One region of the Agrobacterium salinitolerans genome, then DNA from elsewhere that is predicted to be linked to it. Evidence: predicted binding sites of a transcription regulator. Region 1 holds the regulator's gene; the other holds the start of a gene.
The links. The regulator LexA, encoded in region 1, represses DNA repair genes until DNA is damaged. The targets are predictions, from matches to a motif close to TGTTCNNNNTGTGTTCNG.
Positions count from the first base shown of each region.

Region 2: the regulator LexA is predicted to act here: its motif matches at 3,276-3,293, upstream of O9X91_RS02405 (YifB family Mg chelatase-like AAA ATPase).

Region 1 is NZ_JAPZLN010000003.1:297,354-302,356, forward strand. Features, by position in the region: gene O9X91_RS13435 (ABC transporter ATP-binding protein) at 1-555, shown strand, start outside; gene lexA (transcriptional repressor LexA) at 854-1,576, shown strand; gene O9X91_RS13445 (glutathione S-transferase family protein) at 1,830-2,507, shown strand; gene O9X91_RS13450 (ComEC/Rec2 family competence protein) at 2,527-4,956, opposite strand.
Region 2 is NZ_JAPZLN010000001.1:511,601-516,603, reverse strand. Features, by position in the region: gene ugpE (sn-glycerol-3-phosphate ABC transporter permease UgpE) at 1-266, shown strand, start outside; gene O9X91_RS02420 (sn-glycerol-3-phosphate import ATP-binding protein UgpC) at 277-1,377, shown strand; gene O9X91_RS02415 (cupin domain-containing protein) at 1,487-1,999, shown strand; gene gshB (glutathione synthase) at 2,242-3,201, shown strand; gene O9X91_RS02405 (YifB family Mg chelatase-like AAA ATPase) at 3,385-4,929, shown strand.

The DNA of each region.
Region 1 (5,003 bases):
TCGCGCGGGACCATTCTTTACGACGGCGCGCCAGTGCCCGATACCATCGAGGCCCGGGTTGCCGCTGGCCTTTGCCTTGTGCCGGAAAGGCGCGAATTGTTCGGGTCGATGACCGTCGAGGATAATATCGAGCTCGGCGGATTCCTGCGCTCACGCCAGGAGCGCAACGAAACCCGTGAGGAAATACACGCACTCTTTCCACGCCTTCGCGAGCGCAGCAAGCAGCTTGCCGGAACGCTTTCCGGCGGCGAAAGGCAGATGCTGGCGCTCGCCCGGGCACTAATGAGCCGGCCGAGGCTTTTGCTGCTGGATGAGCCTAGTCTCGGGCTTGCGCCGTTGATCGTCGCCGAAATCCTGCGCATCGTTGCCGAACTGCGTCGTACCGGTGTCTCCATCCTGCTCGTCGAACAGAACGCCCGCGCCGCGCTTGAAATCGCCGACGAGGCCTACCTCGTCGAACTCGGCGAGGTCCGCCGCTCAGGCCCGGCCGCCGAACTCGCCGTCGATCCGGCACTGATGGCGAGCTATCTCGGACCGGGCGAACACGCCCTCTAAGAAAATCCTCGTAACGGATATGAGCGATTTGCCGTCTTAGACGGACGGATCGTCGTACCGGATGCCTGAAACACAGAGCTGCCTTCAATTGCCCACTTCAGACAGCAGTTCCTCCGATTATCAAAATAGTCACCAACCCTACCGGCTCTCGGCAGTTCACGCTTTCGAATATCAAATCACGATCTGAGATGCACCCTTCACGAAATTTTAGGGGATTGCGGAACACATATGGAACATATAGTGTTCGTTCTGTATTTGTTTCGCGACTTCAACGACGATTCTCAAGGGTGTTTTCCTCATGCTCACGCGCAAACAGCAGGAATTGCTTCTCTTCATTCATGAAAGAATGAAAGAGTCCGGCGTGCCGCCCTCCTTCGATGAAATGAAGGACGCACTCGATCTTGCTTCCAAATCCGGCATTCACCGGCTGATTACCGCACTCGAAGAGCGCGGGTTTATTCGCCGGCTACCCAACAGGGCGCGAGCGCTGGAAGTGATAAAATTACCTGAGGCCTATACGCCGGGCGCAAGGCCGCAGCGTGGTTTCTCACCGAGCGTCATCGAAGGCAGCCTGGGCAAGCCGAAGGCGCCGGAGCCGGCCGCGACCCCCAAGGCGCCTGCCAATGATCTCGGCGGTGCCGTCACCGTGCCGGTCATGGGCCGCATCGCCGCCGGTGTGCCGATTTCCGCCATCCAGAACAACACCCATGATGTGGCTGTGCCAGTGGATATGCTGGGTTCGGGCGAACATTACGCTCTGGAGGTCAAGGGTGATTCGATGATCGAGGCCGGCATTTTTGATGGCGATACCGTCATCATCCGCAACGGCAATACGGCCAATCCGGGTGATATCATCGTCGCGCTGGTGGATGATGAAGAAGCGACCCTGAAGCGTTTCCGCCGCAAGGGAGCCTCCATCGCGCTGGAAGCTGCAAACCCGGCCTATGAGACCCGAATTTTCGGGCCTGATCGGGTGAAGATACAGGGCAAGCTGGTTGGGTTGATCCGCAGATATCATTGATGCCGCCGCCGGTTTGGATAAGCCGAAACAGTTAAACGGCGGCATATCTGGCCTGCAAGATGAAGGGCGCGTCATTTCGTTGAATTGATGCGCCTTTTCTTTTTTAAGTGGCAAACGCGCTCGTCGTTGCGAAAATGCGGTTGTGCACGATGGCCCATCCATCAATTGGCGTTATGGGAGCCATGGATTCTTTGCGATATTCCAAGACCATTCGCAGATATAGAAATGCGCATCCTATCGGGGGAAAAACGCCATGTACGATCTTTATATTGCCAACAAGAACTATTCCTCATGGTCGCTGCGGCCCTGGGTTTTGATGCGCACGCTCGGCATCGCCTTTGATGAAAAACTCGTTCCCTTTGGCGAAGGTGTTGCCTTCTCCAGCTTTTCGCCGACGGGCAAGGTGCCGTGCCTTGTTGATGAGGGCGTGACGGTTTGGGAATCGCTGTCGATTGCCGAATATCTGGCCGAGAGACATCAGGGTGTCTGGGCAAGTGACAAGCAGGCACGGGCCTGGTCACGCTCGGCGGCAAGTGAAATGCATGCGGGCTTCTCTTCGCTGCGCAATCTCTATCCCATGTCGGTCGGTATCCGCGTAAAACCGAAGGGCGGCGATGCCGGGCTTGCGGCCGACATAAAACGCATTGATGCGCTGTGGAGCGAAGGCCTCGCAAAATTCGGCGGACCGTTTCTCGCCGGTCAAAAATTCACGGCGGTCGATGCCTTCTTCTGCCCGGTGGCGTTCCGTTTCCAGACCTATGGCGCCGATCTTTCGCCAGCGGCGAAGGCCTATTGTGACAGGCTGCTTGCCCTGCCCGCCATGCGCGAATGGTATGAGGCCGGACTGAAGGAAATCTGGCGCGATCTGCCGCATGAAGAAGAGATCGGCAGCATTGGCGAATTGACCGCGGATCTGCGCGCCAAGGCCTGACAAAACATGCTGACGGCACTCACTGCGATGCCGTCAGCACCTGAGTGACGGCTTCTGGCACATCACGGTCAAAGCGGCCACTCTTCCAGTCGTAATAGCGATGTTCGCTCCACGGCCTGTCGGTGCTGGCGGTTGCCGCGCGCATCCGCCCCACCACCCCCGCCTGTTCGCTGCCGGCGAAATTTATCTCTACCGAGCCGATGCGTCTTAATGTGTCGCGATTGAGCAGCAGGGCGCCCGAGCGGCATTGCGCAAACGAGGTTCTGCGGGAGACGATGACGATATCGGCGATATCACAGGCTTTTCCTGCAAACCGGCCGTCTTCCAGAACTATGATAAATTCGCCGCTTCCCGCGCGCGCCGCACACCAGATGCCTGTTCTGCAGGTGAAGACACCGGGTGCGGCATCTCTCAGCGTCGTTATCATCTCCCGCGCCACGGCCTTCATGTCCTCCGGCGCCAGCTTGGATTTGGTGGTGAGAGCAACGGTTGTTGTCGGAGCCCCCATCTTGAGAAGGACCGGTGGGAGCGGTTTGTCAGGCAACAGCAGCGCCCTCTGCCATTGCTCATAGATGAAGCCCTGCGGCCGCGTTTTTGTGGTGTAGACCCTGCCCTCGTCCAGAAGCGCCACCAGCTTGCCTTCCTCATGGACAAGCAGATCAGGCAGACCGCGTTGGGCGACGGCTCCAGAGAGGCCGAAGGCCAATATCAGAGGTGGCAAACCGAGTAGCGCCAAACGGGTGCGCAGCAATGTCAGCAGCAGAAAACCCACAGAGGCAATGCCGATGAAAGCGCCATGCGGTCTCCCGGTCGCCGCGCTGCCACCCCAGGACGCCACCTCGTCCGCAACCTCGATAACGAGCGCCATGCCGTAACCCATGACCTTCAGGAACGGCGCATCGAGCCCGAAGGGCATCAACAGCATGGCGATGAGGCCGAAGGGCATGACGACCAGCGACATCAGCGGCATGGCTGCCAGATTGGCGAAAAGTCCATAGGTGGTGACACGCTGGAAATGCTCGGCGGAATAGATCGCCGTCGAAAGCCCGCCGATCAGCGATGTGGTGACAACACCGCCGATGACGGCGCCTGCCGTTCCCGCCACCGTCATCCACGCCGGTTTGCGGCCTGTGAACAGACGCTCCCGGTCGCCGCGCCAGCGGCTCCAGGCGGCATAAGCGGCAACAAGCGCGATTGTCGCGGCAAAGGACATCTGGAAGCTCGGCCCCATGATTTCCGAAGGAGAGAGAACAAGGATGACCAGAGCGGACAGCGCAACATTCCTGAGGCTAAGCGACGGCTGATCGAACAGCACCGCGATCAGCATCACCGACATCATCAGCCAGGCGCGTTCGGCAGAGACGGCAAAACCTGATATCAGGTAATAGGCGAGCGTCATCAGCAGCGCCGCAAAAGCGGATATTTTCTTCACCGGCCAGCGCTGGGCAAAGGCCGGAAACAGGCTGAAGGCAAGCCTCAGCCCCACGAAGAATATGCCTGATGCCAACGCCATGTTGAGCCCGGATATGGCAACGATATGGGCAAGGCCGGAAAGCCGCAGGGCTTCCATTGTTTCCGCCGATATGGCCTGTCTCTCATCGGTGACGATAGAGGCGGCAAACGCACCGGCGTCGCCGCCAATGGTGCTGCGGATGCGCTCGGCAATGGCGGTGCGCAGGCCGTAGAGCCGCATATCGGCCCATTCCAGCCAATCATCCTTTGCGTCGATATCAGGGGCAGTGATCGTCTGCGGCGGCTTGTAAAAAAAGCCGGTCGCGCCTATGCCCCTGAAATAGGACGCGAAGGCGAAATCGTTGAGACCGGGCAAAGCCGGACCGGATGGCGGCGAAAGCCGCGCCTTGCCGCGAATTGTCGCACCGAGTGCCACCGGCTTTCCGCCGCCGCGGGCCAGCAGCGAAACCTTTCCAGGCAGGCGTGACAACGCCGGCGCTTCTGTCGCAGCCAGCTGCACCACATAACGCCAATCGCCGCGGGCATCGACCTCTCGGCGCATCACCGTGCCGGTAATAGTGGTGGTAACGGGCGTATCCAGCACCACCGTCCCTGCCCTCCGCGTTTCAAATTCGGCGAAAAGCATGCCCAGCAACAGCAGTGCGACGAGGCTGCACGCCGTGGCCACCAGAGTCGCGTGATATCGGGTGGCGAATGCCAGGCCGGCGGCGAGGAAAAATAGAACAACAAGAAGCGGCAATGAGGGTGCTGCATCAAGGGAAAACCAGAGGATCGCCCCACAGCCGATGAAGACCGGCACGAAAAGAAAATCATGACCGAATGCACGTTCCTCGGCGAGGCAGGTGGTGATTTTCTGGAGAATGGCAGTTTGCGTTTGCGGCTTGTCGGCAAGGGCCGGCAGACCATATGTCGCCAGATCGCCGGTACGGCGCTGCGGAGACAGCATCTCCGTCGTGCGGGGCAATCCGCCCTGCATCGTTTCGGCATATCCGAAATGCTGTTTTTCCCCTTGATCAAGCAATC
Region 2 (5,003 bases), on a different contig from region 1:
CCCGCACCATGATGGCGGCGATCTTCATCATCATGTTCGTTTATGGCTGGAACCAGTATCTCTGGCCCATGCTGATGACGACGGATGAGGGCTTCTTCACCCTGATGCGCGGCATCAAGTCGATCCTGCAGGTCTGGGTCGGTTCGCAAATTCCCGATTACAACGAAGCTTTCGCGCTCGCCGTGCTGGCCATGCTGCCGCCGGTGCTGATCGTCGTCATTTTCCAGCGCTGGTTCATAAAGGGCCTGACCGAAAGCGATAAATAAGGAGACCGAAATGGCCGCGATAGACATCAGTCAGGTCTGCAAGGATTATCATGGCGGCGTGCGTGCCGTGCATCACGTCGATATCGACATCAGGGACGGTGAATTCATCGTTCTTGTCGGCCCCTCCGGCTGCGGCAAATCCACGCTCCTGCGCATGGTTGCTGGGCTTGAGGATATTTCCGAAGGCACGGTGAAGATCGGCGACCGGGTGGTCAATCAGGCCGATCCGGCAGACCGCGATATTGCCATGGTGTTTCAGAACTACGCGCTCTATCCGCATATGTCGGTGCGACAGAACCTGGAATACGGTTTGAAGAACCGCAAGACGCCGAAGGAGGAGATCGATGCGCGTGTGGCTGAAGCCGCGCGCATGCTGCAGCTTGAACCCTATCTGGACCGCAAGCCGCGCGCCCTGTCCGGCGGCCAGCGGCAGCGTGTGGCCATGGGCCGCGCCATCGTGCGCAAACCGGCGGCCTTCCTGTTCGACGAGCCCCTGTCCAATCTCGACGCCAAGCTGCGCGTTTCCATGCGGGGCGAAATCAAGCGCCTGCAAAAACGTCTCGGCACCACCTCGATTTATGTCACTCACGATCAGCTGGAAGCGATGACGCTGGCCGATCGTCTTGTGGTGTTGAATGGCGGTCGTATCGAACAGATCGGCGCACCGCTCGATGTCTATCACACCCCTGCCTCGACCTTCGTTGCGAGTTTCATCGGCTCTCCCGCCATGAACCTGCTGAACGCAGAGTTGCATGGTGATAGCCTCGCCATCGGTCCGTCGCTCTTTGCGCTCAACGGTTTCGCACCTGCGTCAGGGTCGGTGACGGTTGGCATGCGGGCGGAAGATCTCCGCCTCGCTGCGGCAGGTGAGCAGGGCTTCCCGCTTCGGGTCGATTATATCGAGGAACTGGGCTCGCAGCGTCTCATCCACGGCATGATCGGCGAACAGAACCTGACCGTTGCCTTCCCGCCGGATGTCGAGGTTCCGTCTGCGCTCTCGGTCACGATCGCGCCGGAAAAACTGCATTTCTTCTCCAGCGAAACCGGCAAGCGTATCGCCGGCAAAGCGGAGCAGTTGGCGGCGCAGCCCGCGCAAATGGCGACGGCCTGAGCGCATCGCAGAAATCGGCGCGATGACTAAAATTGCGCCGATTGTCAAAACCGCTTTGTTACGATCCCGATGATAGAAGACCTCCAATATTTCACGGGGGTTTTCTCATATGTCCTTCAAAATGATGTTCGCTGCCGCGGCAACCATGGCGATCCGCACGGTGCCGATTTTGCCGGCCTATTTGCGCGGGTCAAAAGATGAGGCTGTTGTCAGCGCGTCCTGCACCGATCTGCGGCTTCAACCGGCGCCCATCAATCCGGACTGGATCATTTCCGGCAATCCTCAGGCGCGGGCGGCAGATCATTCCAGAAGCGGCGACCGTGCTTCAAGCACCGCCATGTGGGATTGTACGGCTGGTGAATTCCGATGGTTCTTCGGCTGGGATGAAACCGTCTATATTCTGGAAGGCGAGGTGCATGTGACGGCCGAAGACGGTTCGGTTAGCATCCTGCGGGTCGGCGACGTCGCCTATTTTCGGGCTGGAACATGGGCCACCTGGCGGGTGGATGATTATGTTCGCAAGGTCGCCTTCATGCGCCGTCCGTTCCCCAAGGCGCTGGCTTTTGCCTATCGCGTCAAGAACAAGCTGTTTGCCGGCCGTTCCTATAAGCTGGCGGCCTGAACCCATAAAACATTGCGGTTGGCGGGGCCCGCAAGGCTCCGCCGGCAGAATTGTGAAGGTTCAATAAAACTCACACAAACCACCGCTTGCAGCCGTTGCCTTTGAAGGGTCGCTGCCCTACATCTTCAGGGTTTTCTGAAGCATTTCCGGGTTTCTCCTGGTCCTGCAGGGAAGCTTGAAAAGGCGAGGCAATGGGCACCGCGGGCCGCAAAGCGTCCGCATGCTGCAAGAGGAACATTCGCATGGCGAAGATCAAGAACGTCGCGATCCAGATGGATCATGTCTCCGGCATCAATATCGCCGGTGACTCCACCTTCGCCATGAGCCTTGAGGCGCAGGCGCGCGGATATCGGTTGTTCCATTATACGCCGGAGCGCCTTTCCATGCGTGATGGCAAGATTTACGCCACTGTTGAGCAGATGGAACTGCGCGATATCAAAGGCGACCATTTCTCCCTGTCCGAACCGGAGCGTGTCGATCTGTCGATGATGGATGTCATCCATCTGCGTCAGGATCCGCCATTCGACATGGCTTACATCACCTCGACCCATCTGCTGGAGCGCATTCATCCGAAAACGCTGGTGGTCAACGATCCCGCCTGGGTCCGCAACTCGCCGGAAAAGATTTTCGTCACCGAATTCGCCGATCTGATGCCCAAGACGCTGATCACCAAGGACGTGGAGGAAATCGCCCGCTTCCGCAATGAAATGGGCGATATCATCCTCAAGCCGCTTTACGGAAATGGTGGTGCAGGCGTCTTCCATTCCGCGCGCGACGACCGCAACTTCTCCTCTCTGCTGGAGATGTTCGGCCAGATGTTCCGCGAGCCTTACATCGCCCAGCAATATCTGCCTGACGTCCGCAAGGGCGACAAGCGCATCCTCCTGGTAGACGGCGAGCCGGTTGGCGCAATCAACCGCGTGCCGGCGGAAAACGACGCCCGCTCCAACATGCATGCCGGCGGCCGACCTGAACCGACGGAGCTGACGGCGCGTGAAAAGGAAATCTGCCGCCGCATCGGCCCTGCCCTGCGGGAGCGCGGTTTCCTCTTCGTTGGCATCGATGTCATCGGCGATTATCTCACCGAAATCAACGTCACCTCACCAACCGGTATTCGCGAAGTGCGCAAATTCGGCGGCGCCGATGTGGCGAGCCTGCTGTGGGACGCGATCGAGAAAAAGCGCGACGCTCAGGAGTTCTGAAGCGATCTCAATCGCTCCCGGTTTGTTCCATGCGTACAACTCGATACAACTAAAATACATCGCATGCGAGAAATTGTTCTCTAGGTGTTCTTGTTTTATTCTTTTCTCTGTGGCACGTTGCTTGCGGGCGGCTGCCTTGGAACATGAAGTTCAGATGACGCGGCCGGTTTGCGGGGGCAGGCCATGGTGGCAAGGGTCAATACGGTTGCATTTCAGGGCATAGAGGGCGTGCCAGTCGAGGTGCAGGTGATGGTTGCACCCGGAAAGATCGGTATCCAGATTGTCGGTCTGCCGGACAAGGCGGTCGCCGAAAGCCGCGAGCGGGTGCAGGCCGCCCTGCATGCCTCAGGTCTGGCCTTGCCGGCAAAAAAAGTCACCGTCAATCTGGCGCCTGCCGATCTGCCCAAGGAAGGGTCGCATTTCGACCTTCCAATCGCTCTCGGCCTCATGGCTGCTCTGGGTGCCATACCGGCGGAAGCGCTCAGCCAGTATGTGGTTCTCGGCGAACTCAATCTCGATGGTACGATCGGCATGGTTTCGGGCGCGCTGCCGGCGGCCATCGGCGCCAATGCGCTCGGCAAGGGGCTGATTTGCCCGGCCGAAAGTGGGCCGGAAGCGGCCTGGGCCGGCGCCGGCATCGATATTCTAGCCCCGCGTAGTCTCATTGCGCTCGCCAATCATTTTCGCGGCACCCAGCTTCTGTCGCGCCCCGCACCTGCCATCCGTGCCAATCCGGTCAATCTGCCGGATCTGGCCGATATCAAGGGGCAGGAGACGGCCCGGCGCGCGCTGGAAGTGGCGGCTGCGGGTGGCCACAATCTGCTGATGGTTGGCCCGCCCGGTTCTGGCAAATCCATGCTCGCCGCTCGGCTGCCCTCAATTCTGCCACCGCTGGAGGCTGCGGAATTGCTGGAAGTGTCCATGGTTCACTCCATCGCCGGCCAATTATCGGGCGGCAAGCTGTCGGACCGCAGACCGTTTCGTACGCCACACCATTCCGCCACCATGGCCGCGCTGATCGGCGGAGGGCTGCGGGCCAAACCGGGGGAGGCCTCGCTTGCCCATCACGGCGTTCTTTTTCTGGATGAGTTCCCGGAATTCTCACCCCAGGTGCTGGATGCGCTGCGCCAGCCGCTGGAGACTGGCGAATGCATCATCGCGCGGGCCAATCATCGCGTCAGCTATCCCGCGGAAATCCAGCTCGTTGCGGCGATGAACCCCTGCCGCTGCGGCATGGCGGGAGAGCCGGGTTTCACCTGTGCCCGAGGCCCGCGTTGTGTGACGGATTATCAGGCCCGCATTTCCGGTCCGCTGCTGGATCGTATCGATATCCGTATCGACGTTCCCGCCGTCTCCGCCGCCGATCTCATCCGCCCCGTCGCGTCCGAGCCGAGTGCGGTAGTGGCCGGCCGTGTCGCCCGGGCTCGCCTTGCGCAGCAGGAACGCTACGCGGCGGCGGGATTTGCCGCCATTCGCACGAATGCCCGCTGCACGACGACCTTAATAGAAAAATATGCCGAGCCGGATGCGTCCGGGCTGCAATTGCTGCGCGATGCGGCTGAGCGGTTGAAGTTCTCCGCGCGCGGTTATCATCGCATTCTCAAGGTTGCCCGCACCCTGGCCGACCTGGATGGCAAACAAACGGTCGGCCGCATCCACGTGGCGGAAGCTGTGTCCTATCGTATCGCTGGCGAAAGGCTGACGGCGGCGGCCCAGAGCATCCAGTAGAGATATCAAGCGGTTTTTCGTCCGGAAAATGTTTAGAAACAAGGAGGTAGGGGCCGTCCAACGATTCCGCTTAA